Regions from separate parts of the Bacillus sp. N6 genome, predicted to be linked through region 1. Evidence: a T-box and tRNA genes for the amino acid it is inferred to sense, from the RefSeq annotation. Region 1 holds a T-box; the other holds one or more tRNA genes.
What was found. The T-box of region 1 lies ahead of thrS (threonine--tRNA ligase). A T-box ahead of a tRNA ligase gene usually reads a tRNA of that ligase, here a tRNA-Thr.
Positions count from the first base shown of each region.

Region 2: it encodes a tRNA-Thr, which carries the amino acid that the T-box ahead of thrS (threonine--tRNA ligase) is inferred to sense. The anticodon was not compared.

Region 1 is NZ_CM127843.1:2,234,919-2,242,465, forward strand. Features, by position in the region: gene ACUXVC_RS11450 (hypothetical protein) at 100-675, opposite strand; gene ACUXVC_RS11455 (hypothetical protein) at 808-1,152, shown strand; gene ACUXVC_RS11460 (YdbC family protein) at 1,530-2,150, shown strand; gene rluF (23S rRNA pseudouridine(2604) synthase RluF) at 2,337-3,044, shown strand; T-box leader at 3,166-3,389, shown strand; T-box leader at 3,426-3,647, shown strand; gene thrS (threonine--tRNA ligase) at 3,692-5,614, shown strand; gene ACUXVC_RS11475 (ABC transporter ATP-binding protein) at 5,864-6,631, shown strand; gene ACUXVC_RS11480 (FtsX-like permease family protein) at 6,643-7,547, shown strand, end outside.
Region 2 is NZ_JBRAZW010000002.1:51,300-58,846, forward strand. Features, by position in the region: gene ACUXVC_RS27890 (rhodanese-like domain-containing protein) at 1-251, opposite strand, end outside; gene ACUXVC_RS27895 (His/Gly/Thr/Pro-type tRNA ligase C-terminal domain-containing protein) at 292-1,701, opposite strand; gene thrS (threonine--tRNA ligase) at 1,734-3,527, opposite strand; tRNA gene ACUXVC_RS27905 (tRNA-Thr) at 3,676-3,748, shown strand; gene ACUXVC_RS27910 (ATP-grasp domain-containing protein) at 3,826-5,058, shown strand; partial or broken gene ACUXVC_RS27915 (IS6 family transposase) at 5,165-5,338, shown strand; partial or broken gene ACUXVC_RS27920 (IS6 family transposase) at 5,385-6,092, opposite strand; gene hfq (RNA chaperone Hfq) at 6,920-7,108, opposite strand.

The DNA.
Region 1 (7,547 bases):
ATAAAATTTACAAACACATTGATTGTAAATCAATAAAAACATTATAGACATACAAATTGTGAATTGCAATCATTTTTTATTTTAAAATAGTAAATAGTTTTATTTTTTTGTAAGTCCTAATTTATCTTCAACTTCATTTAAAGTAGATAAAGCGATGACAATATGTTGATCCGCAAGTCCTAAAGCTTGTTTTGTTTTTTCAATAGTTTCATTGGTTGGAATAGAGTTATTTGTTCCGTCTATAATCAAATTTGCTGCATTTTTCATGAAATTTGATGCGGATTTAAACTGAGTTGTGAATTGAAGTAGTTGTTTTTGTATATCTATATCTGTGATGTTTTCTTCAATTTTAAGTGTGTCTATTTCGTTCATAATTGTTTCATACTGCTTGGAAACGGCATTCATTGTAACTAATAGTTTATTTCGATCTACTGAATCTCCATTCGTGTTAATCTCTTCCCAGGCAGGCAACCAATCTTTTTCAATGATTTCATTATAATTAGTAGTCAATTCATTAATTTTAGGTTGTAATTTCGTTTTGAAAGTTTTTGTATCCGCTGTTTCTACAGGTGCTTTTTCGTTGTTATTTTTAACATTAGTAACGTAGAAAATTGTACCGAAAATGATGAAAATAGAAATAATAACTGTCCATTTAGTAAAAAATAATTTCTGCAATATGTAACGCCTCCAAAATTTAAAAACTTATAATTATAATATATAACAATAATGTTGTTTGGAGTAGAGAAAATAGGTTGGAAATGATTTAAATTATATCTTTTCTATACATAAATAATTAAAGTTAGTAAAATGATGAAAGTTATATGTGAGAAAAGAGGGTTTTTAGTGAAAATGAATAGAAGAAAACTAGTTTCAAGTCTTTCAATGGCTATGTTATTAGTTGGTGTAATTGCATTCATATTTATGAATAAAGAATCTAAAATTAAAGGTTTTCCAGTACCAATGTCAGCAATTCATATTAACGATGATAAGGAAGAGGACTATCAATATATAAGTGTAATGCCAATTACAAAGGCGAGTGGATGGGAGAACTTAGGGGAAAACGGGCATACTGTTAGTTTTAAAAAAGGGGAGCGGAAGGTAGCAGTAGTACATTATCCAGGAGACATTACGTATTATTTATTTGAAAAATAATTGATGATAAAAGAGATAGGGAGTAGATGATAATGTAAGATTGTTTACTTTCTATCTTTTTTGGATTTTAATTCTGAATTGTTTGAATTAAAAATATTATGCGTATAGAATAAAATAGTATTTCTTATGGAAATGAGTTGATAGTTTGCCAAGTATAAAAAATAGGATGTTTTATTGAATGATATAGATAATCAGTAATATATAATTATGTTATGTAAACTGTAAGTGGAATAAGAAAGCGAAGCAAGAGATTTGAATTTTTATATTCTAGATGTCTTTTTACAAGCTAAGTATTTCGGTAATCAATTTACAGCATTTACGGAGGGGCATCAAACTTCGAGTAAGTAAATGGATCGAATCATAAGGGGGAATTAAAAATGTTACTAAAAACAATCTACTGTAAGGTGGAAGAAGAGAAAAAAGAATTGTTTTCCAGTGCGCAAGAAAAATGGCGTGATATACAGCACCTAGATGGTTTTCATGGACAATTTGGTGGATGGAATGAAGATGAGGCATGTGTATTTACTTTATGGGAAGATAGAAGTGTATATCAATCATTTATGAATGGTGCTCACGATACAATTTATTTAAATAGTAATCAAGAGGATACGTTTCTTTCATGTGAAATTGAATTATTTCAAACGTTGTATGATATAACTGATATGCATTTGAAAGACGCTGTAATAGAGGGAGCATTCGTAAGAGTTGCTATATGTGATGTAAAGTTGGAAAAGGAAAAGCATTTTTTACATAAGCAAGAAACAATTTGGAATAAAGGAATGGAAAAAGCAAAAGGAATGCTAGGTGGAGTAGTTGGGAAGTCTTTGAAAAATGAAAATCGTTACATAGTGTTAACGTATTGGAAAGATGAAATAGCGCACCAACATTATGTGGAAGAGATTTTCCCAGATTTATATAAATTAGCTAATATTCATGAAGATATAGAAAAGATACAAGGGAAACAAGCTGTATGTAAGGAAGAATGGCTTGTATATTAAACGATGAAAAAGTGCATAAATGAATGTATAATAAAGATATTTTCTTATAAACAAGTAATTAATAGAAGACGTTATATACCCTTTCATGTTAATATATTTAAGTTATAATAGGAGGCTTACCCTTTTGTATTGTACGGTAGAAGCAGTGTGAGCTTGAAATTTTTTTTAGAAAAGGATGTGCCTAATTTGCGTATCAATAAATTTATTAGTGAAGCTGGAAAAGCGTCTCGACGTGGAGCGGATAAACTAATTAATGAGAGAAGAGTAATTATTAACGGTAAGGTTGCAAAAATTGGTGACCAAGTGAACCCAGGTGATGATGTACGAGTAAATGGAGAGCAGCTTCGAATTGCTCGAGATCACGTATATATCGCTTTAAATAAACCAGTAGGTATTACATGTACGAGTGAAAAAGCTGTAAAAGGTAATATTATCGATTTAGTGAACCATCCTTTACGAATTAGTCACATTGGACGTCTTGATAAAGACTCAGACGGTTTAATTTTATTAACGAATGATGGTGATATTGTTAATGAAATTTTACGTGCTGAAAACAAACATGAGAAAGAATATATCGTTTCAGTAGATAAGCCAATTACACCTGATTTCTTAGAGAAAATGGCAGCGGGTGTTAAAATTTTAGGAACAAAAACGCTTCCTTGTGAGGTTACACAGTTATCAAAATATGAGTTCCAAATTATTTTAACACAAGGGCTAAATCGTCAAATTCGCCGTATGTGTGAAGCTTTAGGTTATCAAGTATACACGTTAAAACGTACGAGAATTATGAATATCGAATTGAATAATTTACCAGTTGGGCAGTGGAGAGATTTAACGAAGAAAGAGAAAAGACGTCTATTTGCAGACTTAAATTACGAACCACAAGATTGGTAAAATTGTGAAGTGAAACCAAAAAAATTTGGTTTCACTTTTTTAATTAAATAAATAAATTTTTTAAACACTTGCAAAAATAAAATGAATAAGATATATTAAATAACAATAAATGGATGTTTTACAAAAAGCAAAGAAAAGGACACGAGTTATTTTACCCGGTTATACAGAGAAGGAAGGAAAGCTGAGAACTTCCTAACGCAGAAAAATAACTTACCACCTTAGAGCTGCCCTAGGGAAATTAAGTATCTAGTGCCGTGTATGCGACGTTATCGCAAAAGAAGCCATTATGTTTTTTGTGATGGGAATCTGGGTGGAACCACGGATATAAGCATATTCGTCCCTATATTTAGGGATGAATATGCTTTTTTGCATTCAATTTCATAATAAGCGAAGAAAAGGACACGAGTTATTTTACCCGGTTATACAGAGAAGGAAGGAAAGCTGAGAACTTCCTAACGCAGAAAAATAACTTACCACCTTAGAGCTGCACTAGGGAAATTAAGTATCTAGTGCCGTATAAACGACGTTACCGTAAAAGAAGCCATTGCATTTTGTGATGGGAATCTGGGTGGAACCACGGGTATAAGCACGCTCGTCCCTATTTTAGGGATGAGTGTGCTTTTTATTATGAAATGGAGAGATGAAAAATGAAAGAACAAATGATTGAAATTAAATTTCCAGATGGTAGCGTGAAAGAATTTGGAAAAGGAATTACTTTAGAAGAAATTGCGGGATCTATTAGTAGTAGTTTGAAAAAGAAAGCAGTCGGGGGGAAAGTGAATGATGGATTATATGATTTACGCCGAAATATTGAAGAAAATGCGGAAGTAGAAATCATTACTATAGATTCAAATGAAGGTGTAGAAATTGCAAGACACTCCGCGGCACATATTTTAGCGCAAGCTGTAAAAAGAATGTATGGTGATATAAATCTTGGGGTAGGGCCTGTTATTGAAAATGGATTTTATTATGATATGGATCTTCCAAGTAGTGTAAACATAGAAGATTTACGAAAAATCGAAAAAGAAATGAAAAAGATTATAAATGAAAATATAAAGATAGAACGAGTTGAGGTTTCTCGTGAAGAAGCAGCAAAACTGTTTCAAGAAATGAACGATTGCTTGAAATTAGAACTTTTAGAAGCAATTCCTAGTGGGGAAAGTGTAACACTATATAAACAAGGTGAATTTGTAGATTTATGTAGAGGGCCACATTTACCATCAACAGGTTATTTGAAAGCATTTCAATTAACTCACGTTTCCGGTGCATATTGGCGAGGTGATAGTAATAACCAAGTGCTTCAGCGCATATATGGTGTTGCATTCTCTTCTCAAAAAGAATTAGAAGAGTATTTACATTTCGTTGAAGAAGCAGCAAAAAGAAATCATCGTAAGTTAGGCAATGAGCTTGAGTTATTTATGTTTTCTGAAGAGGCTCCGGGAATGCCGTTTTATTTACCGAAAGGACAAATGATTCGTAACGAATTGGAAGCATTTTTAAGAGAAATTCAAAAAGAGTACAATTATCAAGAAGTACGCACTCCGTTCATGATGAACCAAGAAGTATGGGAGAAATCAGGGCACTGGGGACATTATAAAGATAATATGTATTTCTCTGAAGTAGATAATAAAAGTTTTGCATTAAAACCGATGAACTGTCCAGGGCACATGCTTATGTTTAAAAATAAATTGCATTCTTATCGTGAATTACCGATTCGTATGTGTGAATTTGGTCAAGTACATCGCCATGAGTTTAGTGGTGCGTTAAACGGATTATTAAGAGTACGTACTTTCTGCCAAGATGATGCACATTTATTTGTAACTCCAAAACAAATTGAAAATGAAATTAAATCAGTAATGGCGCAGATTGATTACGTATATAAAACTTTTGGATTCGAATATGAAGTAGAACTTTCTACTCGTCCAGAAGATTCAATGGGTGATGATAAATTATGGGAGCAAGCAGAAGCAGCATTAGAAAATGTATTACAATCGCTAAATTATAAATATAGACTAAATGAAGGTGACGGTGCATTTTACGGGCCGAAAATTGATTTTCATATTAAAGATGCTTTAAATAGAAGTCACCAGTGCGGAACAATCCAGCTTGATTTCCAAATGCCAGAGAAATTTGATTTAAATTATATAGATGAAAATAATGAAAAGAAAAGACCAGTTGTTATTCACAGGGCAGTTTTAGGGTCATTAGATCGCTTTTTAGCAATATTAATTGAGCACTTTGGAGGGGCGTTCCCGGCATGGGTGGCACCAGTTCAAGTGAAAGTAATTCCAGTTTCAAATGCAGTACATGAACAATATGCCAATGAGATTGCACTTAAATTAGCACAAGCTGGAGTTCGTGTTGAACGAGATGCACGAGATGAAAAATTAGGATATAAAATAAGAGAAGCACAAATACAAAAAGTACCGTATGTTCTTGTTATTGGGGATAAGGAAATGGAAAACGGAGCTGTAAATGTACGTAAATATGGAGAAGAGAAGTCAGAAGTTGTTGCGCTAGATTTATTTGTGGCAAGTATTGAAGAAGAAATAAAGAATAGAAAATATTGATTGTAAAGAAAACACACTATTAGAAATTAGTGTGTTTTCTTTTTTATCTTACAAAAATGTAAGGTAAATGTAAGCGAAATCGAGGGAACGAGTTGTAGAAAAATGAGAATATGAAGTAGGAAATAGGTTCATGTTAAGGGGGTAACTCTTATTGGGTGAATAATTAAAAAATTCTTAAGAATTTACATGACAAAATAATAAGAAATATGTGAGAAATTGATTTTATACAAAAGGGATGGAGTGAAAGAGATGTCAACAAATGTAGTTACTGTAGAAAGTGTAGAAAAAACGTATGGGAAAAGAAATGAGAATCAGTCAAAAGCATTAAGGGGTGTATCGTTAAGTATTAAAGAAGGAGAATTTGTCGGGATCATGGGACCTTCTGGTTCTGGAAAAACGACTTTACTTAATGTGATAAGTACACTTGACCAAGCGACAGGTGGTAGTGTGACGATAGCTGGTACAAATATTACTTCTATGAAGGGCAATGCGTTATCTGATTTTCGCTCTCAAAAATTAGGTTTTATCTTTCAAGATTTTAACTTACTAGAAAATTTATCAATTTATGAAAATATCGCTTTACCACTTTCTTTGCAAGGCGTACCGTCAAGTGAGATTACTGGAAAGGTAAATGACGTTGCGAAGAAATTAGGCATCACTGAAATTTTAACAAAATATCCGACGGCTGTTTCTGGAGGACAAAAGCAAAGAACAGCGGCGGCAAGAGCTTTAGTACATAATCCAGCAATTGTATTAGCAGATGAACCGACAGGCGCGCTTGATAGTAAAAATGCAAAAAGTTTATTAGAAGCGATGCAAGATTTACATGAAAATCATAATGTAAGTATTTTAATGGTTACACACGATGCATTTAGTGCAAGTTATTGTGAGCGTATTTTATTTATTCAAGATGGTCTTCTTTATAAAGAATTAAATCGTCAAGGCACTCGAGAGAATTTCTATCAAGACATTTTAGGTGTGCTCGCTCATATGGGCTCAGCTGCTGAGTCTAAGTAGGGGGCGAAACTATGTTATTTAAATTATCACGTCATAGTATGAAAAAGATGTTAAAAGATTATATGGTTTTACTTATTGGCCTCGTTATTAGTATTAGTATTTTCTACATGTTCCAAACAATGGCGATGAATAGTGAATTTACGAAAGATAATAGCCTAATTAGTAGTATTAGACTCGTCTTTTGGGTAGGTGCAATACTATTATCTTTCATTACTGTATTTTATATTATATATGCCAACTCTTTCTTACTCACGTTAAGAAGAAAAGAACTCGGTATGTACATGATGCTTGGTGCAAAAAAGAAAAAAGTAGCACAGTTATTATTTATTGAAACATTCGGTATGGGTATTGTCAGTATTATTATCGGTATTTTAGTAGGGATGTTACTTGCAAGTGTAGCAGGAAACTTTTTAATGAATGGAATGGAAATTTCAGCAAAAGGTAGTTATGCATCTGTATACACACCAGCAATTTTAGTTACAGCTATTTTCTTTTTAATACTATTTTTCATTACTGGCTTAATGAACAGTGTCCGATTGTTACGTAAAACTGAACTAGAGTTAATTCGTGAAGATGAAACACTAGATGAAGTGAAGAAAAGTAAAACTCGTATTATTATAATGACAGTACTCGGTATATTGCTAGTAAGTACAGGATACTACTTTATGGTAAATATAAAAATGTTTGCTGAAGTCGGTTTTATAATAGCGACAATCGTTACAACACTTGGAACATATTTTATTTTTAGTTCATTGCTCCCATTTTTTGTGATGAAAATTAAAGGGAATAAAAAACGAAATGAAACAGGCTTAAATAGTTTTACATATGCACAGCTACGCTTTCGCGTAAATAGTTTATCAAGAGTATTAGGTACTGTAGCGATGTTAATTGCATTAGGCGCAGGTGCGATGACGGC
Region 2 (7,547 bases), on a different replicon from region 1:
ACTACAATTAATATCTCATTTTTTAAAGATAGCTTTTTAATCTCTCTATTTAAAATAGAAAGAGGAATATTTTCTGCTCCTATAAATGGTTCATTATATGAAGTAATAGAGTCTCTTACATCTATTATCTTAAAATTTCCAATGAAATTTTTTTTAAGAGATATCTTCTTCAAAAAAAACAATGGCAGTATTAAATGTTTATATACTGAATAAAAAAGAAAAAAGAGTAATGTAGAAATGAAATAAATCATATCCCCCCACCTTTTCACAAAAAATACAGAAAGTTATTCTTTATATTGTAGGCGATTCTGAAAGGAATTTATTAAATATAGGTCTAAAAGGTTTCTTTTCAGTATATTTTCGTACATCATTTATTAATTGTTCAATAGACATATATTTATCATCTGTATGCCTGCATTTGAAAAAATAATTTTCTGTTTCTAATTCTTTTTCTCCCACAACTAAAGTATAGGGGATCCATTCTTCACTAGCCATTTTAATCCGCGATCCTATACTTTTCCGAAACCTATCGTCGATATCTACTCTAATATTACTTGCATTTAATATTTCGAAGATTTCATCTGTTTTTTGAGTCATTTGATTATTTAATGGAATTAAACGAACTTGAGTTGGTGCAAGCCATATGGGCATAACAGGCTTTTCCATTTTAATTGCTCTTTCTAAAAAAATACAAATCCATCTTTCTATTGAAGCTAAAGAATGATGACAAATTGTACATCCGTGTTTTTGCCCTTCTTTTGAAGTGTGCGATATACCGTATATATCAGAGTTGTCGAAATCTAATTGTGAGTTGAAAAATTTATAATTATTATCATCGTAAAAAACATGTTTAATTGCCCAATAATGTTTTTTAGAAGAAATTATTTCAATTAATATTGGTGAATCTATATAGATTGCTAACTCTTGAATTTCTTTTTTATATTCTTTATAAAATTTTTCTTCAACAGTAAATTCAATTGCAAATTCTATTCCGAGTTGTTTGGAGTAATCAGCTTGAAATTTAAAAAAGGAACTATATTCTTTCCATCCACTATATAAGTTTTCACATATGCTATGAATATCGAAAAAAGAAAATGACCTAGCTCTTTTTATGCCATTTAATTCTCCTCTTCTTTCATTTCTGAAACTGTTTGTAAATTCATAAAATCTAAGGGGTAAATTTTTATATGAAATTTTCATATCTTTTAACATACTAAATAAACCAAGGTCACCCCCAAATCTTAAAACATAATCCTTATCTTTATTATGTGTACTAACATAATACAATCTTTCGTAAAATGTTCCTGCTTGACTTTTAATATCATTTTTAGACCAATCATACATAATTGGGGTTTTTATTTCTGCAGCCTTTAAAGTATTAAGCAGTAATTCTTCCTGCCAATCTTTAATAAGACTAAATATTAAAGATCCTTTAGGATAATATCGTAAATGGCCACTATCTGACGCTGGTTCGTATCCTATCCATCCAAACTTTTGTATGTGATTATTAACGTTATCTTTCTCTGAATTAGCCGCTTTGGTTAGTTTATGCTTTACAAGCTTATATACTTTTTTATAATCCTTAATATTGTTTAAATTATCTTTATTTATAACAATTTCTTCCCCGCTACTAGGAAGTAGAACGATATGTTTTGATGTTATATTTGTTACAACTTGATCCCTGTTTAGCAATTCCTCCATCAGTTTTAGCAAACCTCCCTTAAATCTTAGTATTAAAAATTCAACTTAGTATTGATTTCTTTTTTTACTCTGTCAATAAATGTTTCGATATTAAGTTCACCAATGTTTTCTCCATCTCTTCTTCTCACACTGACAGTTGAATTAGCTAGCTCTTTTTCACCGATAATAAGCATATAAGGGGTTTTCATTAACTGTGCCTCTCTAATCCTCGCATTCAAACGACCGTCATATGAGTCTGATAATTCTGTTTTTATGTTATTTATCTTTAATTTATCAACAATAAGTTGAGCGTATTTATCAAATGTCTCTGTGACTGGGATTACTTTAACATGAAGTGGAGACAACCATAAAGGAAACTTCCCCATTGTATGTTCTATAAGTACTCCCATAAAACGTTCTAGCGATCCATAAATAACCCTATGAATTACTATAGGATGCTGTTTATTTCCATTTGAATCTACATAAGTACAATTAAACCTTCTTGGTAATTGGAAATCTAATTGAATAGTCCCCATTTGCCATTTTCTTCCTATCGCATCTTCCATAATAATATCTACTTTAGGACCATAAAAAGCTCCATCACCTTCTTCAATATAATAATTTTCTTGTCCCACCATTTCGTTTAGGAGTTCTTTTAATGTATTTTCCGCTGTATTCCAACTTTCTAAATCACCTATATAATCTACAGGGCGTGTCCCTAACCTGAAAGTATATTTTAGGTTAAATATTTCATAGAATTTTTTAGCAATTGCTAAAATGTTTTTGAATTCTATACCAATCTGATCTGCTGTCAAGAAAATATGAGCATCGTCTTGTTGAAATTTTTGAGTTCTTAATAAGCCATGTAGAGAACCTGAAGATTCTTTCCGGTGTAATACATCTACATCAGAGAGCCTTAAAGGCAAATCCTTATAACTTCGAATTTTCAAGTTATACACTAACATTGCATTTGGACAATTCATAGGTTTTAATCCATACGTACTGTGTTCGTCAACAGGAATTGTAAACATATTCTCTCTATAATGATCCCAGTGTCCAGAGGTTTCCCAGAGACTCTTTTCATTAACTAATGGAGTTGATATCTCTTGATAACCATTTTGTTCATGTTCTTCTCTCCAAAAATTTATCAATTCGTTTAATACTTTTAACCCATTTGGTAACCAATATGGCATACCTGGAGCTGTAGGATCAATATGGAAAAGCTCCAATTCCTTTCCTATTTTCCGATGGTCTCTTTTGGAGGCTTCTTCCACTTTCCAAATGTATTTTTTTAAATCTTTTTTGTTAAGCCATGCTGTTCCATAAATACGAGTGAGCATTGCATTTTTATTATCACCTTTCCAATACGCACCTGATGTTTTTAAAATTTTTATTGCACTACTATCAATTTTTCCTGTCGATTCTACATGAGGTCCTCGACATAAATCATAAAAATGATCTTGCTGATAAATTGTTACCTCCTCATGACCTTTAGTGATTAAATCATTAATGATTTCTAATTTATATTTTTGATTTTCAAACTTCTTCTTTGCTTCTGAAACTGTAATATTTTTCTTTTGGAACATATGATTTTCTTTTATGATTTCTTTCATTCTAGATTCGATCCACCCAAGATCTTCTTCATTTATAGAACGTGGTAATAGAAAATCATAATAAAATCCTTCTTCAATAGGAGGGCCTATAGCAAACATTATTTGATCATTAAAATCAAATCTTTCTTTTACAGCCTGAGCAAGAATGTGTGCAGCGCTATGGCGAATCTTAAATAACAATGGATCATAATCTTTTGGTATTTCGTATTCTGTTGACTGTGAATTATTATTCAAAAGTACCTACTCCTTTTTTATATTTATTATTTCTATAAAACATAATAACCCATTTATTGTAATTAAATCAAACGAATATTCTAATTTAATAAAATGTTCAGAAAAAGTATTTACAATTAATTTAAAATATTGTATTATTTATCTAGACGCCGGTGTAGCTCAGATGGTAGAGCAACTGAATCGTAATCAGAAGGTCACAGGTTCAATCCCTGTCGCTGGCTTTATTGAAATTATTGAAAAAGCATTTTTACTAAACTAGTAAAAATGCTTTTTATAATTAAAAAGGGAGTATAGATATATGAAAACATATATTATTTTAGATCAGAAAAACTATTTTAAAGGGAATTTCCATGAGTTTTATAATCCGAAAGAAAAACGCTTTGTATTTATTTTAAATGACAGATATTATTCATTATTCCCAGATGAATATAAAAATATTTTTGATGAGTTAGTACACGTAAAAACCCTTAACTTTAAGGAAATTAAGCCGATTATAGAAAAAGAAATTAAATTAGCTAGTTCTAAAGAAAATGTGTTTATTGTATGTACAAGAGAATGTGATTTATTACTAGCAGCTGAATTGAGGGAATATTTTAATTTAAAAGGGCCTAAACCGACTCAAATTAATCCATTTAGAAATAAAATTGTAATGAAAAATATATTAAAAGAGAATAATATTAGAGTTCCTTCTTTCCAAAAACTATCAAATGAACTAAAGGATAATAAGTATTTAGCATCAAAATTCAGCGATTTATCATTTCCACAAGTTTTAAAACCTATCGAGGGAGAAGGGAGTAAAAATACTTACATCATAAAAGATATTCAACATTTCATTGATATAATAGAATATAATGATATTGATTTAGATGTCTATGAGTTGGAAGAATTTATTGAAGGTGATTTTTATCATTGTGATTCTGTTGTTATTAATGGAGAAATTCTAATTTCCGAAGTAAGTAAATATACCTATCCCAACTTAATGATAATGCACGGAAAAAATGTTGGAAGTTTAATCTTAGATGAAGAAGATCCAGTTAGAAATAAGGTTCTAGAATTTAACTCTAAGGTACTAAATGCTCTAAACACCCCGGATTGTGTTACGCACTTAGAATTATTTTTGACTAAAGAAAATGAATTAGTTTTTATTGAAATAGCTGCTCGACCAGCAGGAGGAGGGATTGTTCCCTCAATTAGGGATGCAATTGGGTTAGATTTTAATAAGATTATGTATCAAATTCAATTTGGAGATCCCATTGAGATTTCTGCTTTCAAACAAAGAAAGTATGCTGGATGGATTAAATTCCCAAAAACTGATGGTATAGTAAAGAAAATTAATATTCCTTCTCTACAAAGCGAAGCAAATATACAATGGCTCGTTGATATAAATCAGGAAGTTAAAAATACAACAATATCCTATGAAGTTGCTGGTATCATCAATCTTTCATCAGATATAAAAGAATATGTTGAGAATGATATGAAATTATTAAAACAATTTAAGGGTGTAGAAATAACTTCTGATTCTATTGGCTAAACCACTTTTTAAAAATCGGGTTTTGATTTCCTGATAATTTGTAGATTATAATGCAGTACTAAATAAGGTTCTGGTGCAAAAACTTCAAGATAATTTCAAGTAATCTCTAAATCTTGGACATACTGATACTATTACTCTAAAACAGGTGCTTAATCAGTATGGTCCTGAATTAGACAAAAGAATCCGTCGTCATCTCAAGCAAACCAATGACTCTTGGAGAGTTGATGAAACATATATAAAAGTAAAGAGTCAATGGATGTACCGATTCTGTTGCAAAGATTGCATTTATTTGAAAGAGGTATATAGATTCCTAATGGAATCTATTCTTATGCAGCCATTCCGAATAGTTGATGAATAAACTTCATTTCATTTTGGCCAGACTTGTCTCGTAACATAAGTTGGCCTTTTTTAATGATATGCATCGCTTCTATTTCTGAAAGAATAGATGTAGCTGTACGAAAAGACTTCAATCCTAACATTGAACGTACTCTCTTTTTAATAAAACGATGATCTTGCTCTACAATGTTATTCAGGTATTTTACCTGCCTTATTTGGATGCCTACAGGCATCTTTTTCTCTTTCTTCAACTCTTCAATTGCTATAGGATAGGCTGGGTTTTTGTCTACTGTAATCACACGGGGCTTTGAAGCATGAAAAGACCGCAAAGATTTCTTGAAAAAACGCTTTGCAGCCCTATGATTTCTTGTTTTGCTTAAATGAAAATCAATTGTATTTCCTTTTGAATCAACAGCACGATATATGTACATCCATTGACCTTTGACTTTCACATGCGTCTCATCGACTCACCAAGAATCATTGGTTGACTTCAGATGACGTCGTACTCGCTTATCTAATTCGGGACCATATTGATGAACCCATCGCATGATAGTTGTATGGGAAAGGGATAGCCCGCGTTCTTCCATCATTTCGACTAAATCACGAAAACTGAGGTTGTACCGTAGGTACCATCTCACGGTTAATAAAATAATATCCGGTTGATAATGTTTCCACTTGAATAGATTTTGCTTTTCCATACCCATCACATCCTTTTTAGAATACTAGTATCAGTATGTCCAAGTTTAGGAGGTTACTTACAAGCGTTTTGGAGTGTCTGCACCAGAACCATTCAATTCTTATAAATAGAGAACTTTTTAAGATGGAGAACAAAAATTGGAGAAACTTTTAAAAGTAATTTCCGATAATAAGTGATTATGTAAAAAAAATAGACTGGATCTAGCTTTTTCTTTTTTTGTTTACCGGTATCCCAATCTCTTTATTTATGGTGTTTTGAATGTATATTTTTGTTAGTGGTTTTGGAGAAAATGAACAAATTGCGATAAAACTAATAAAATCAATAATTTGAATGTTAACTAATGGCTAAAAGTTTACTTTCGGTTTTTGAAACATTTATAACTAATTTTGTAATAAATTTCTCAATATAAATATACTTGTTAATTATGGTATTAATATTCAAAATTAACAAAAATTAAATTATAATAAAAATATGATGGTTATCACTTTTGTTTACTCCTTGTGCTAAAGATAAGATTGTGTTCCCGATCTTATCTTTTTTCTTTGTAGATTTTTGATACAAAAAAAGGAATCCTTATTTATAATAAGGATTCTGCAACAAGAAAGAACAAATATATAATAATAAAAAGAATTACTTATATTATAATTCAATAATAAAACAAAGAATATTGAGAAGATTTAGAATGAATTGGATGTCACTACACGCTTAATTATAATTGATTAGGAGTTGGAGTAGTAATCTGTCATCTATTCCTGTTTTAAAGAAGATTGATCTCAATCTTCTTTTTTTTGGGTGTTTTTGCCTTTTGCCTCGAAAAAGGCAAAATAATTATTTAAGAATTGTGGAAATTGCTTGCTTGTAGACTAGTTGTTGCTTACCATGAACCATCATAAGAACAGTAAATTTATCCGTTGCAAGGATCTGCCCACCTATGGGAAGCCCATTCTTTAAAAATATAGTGATATCCCCTTTTTTCTCTTTTAATTGTTCATACATATCTTCTTGTAAGTTATACATGAAATACGCCCCCTATTTTTATCTACTTTTCTTTTAATACTTGCTACTATACAACAATCGTATCACATTTAAATTTAAATACCGCTCTAGGTACATATTTCGCAAGAAATCTATCAAAAATATAAATAAAATGTCCATTTTACATGAAGTAGTACCCCTAAAAAGTAAAACTAAGTTCATGTTTTTCTATAATTAGTAAAATAGACAGTTAAATATTCATATAAAAAACCCGTTATATCAGTACATACACATGATACGACGGGTTTTTATGGGCTTAACATTTTCATACTTTTGTAAAACTCATTTCGACAGTGAACATGTTCAATCACCTACATTTATAAGTTCACCATTCACACCAAACATTTGTCCATCTTCATCAAGCTTCATTTTATAGATAGAACATCCCTCTTCTTATGAAGAGGTTTTTCAAAAAAATAAA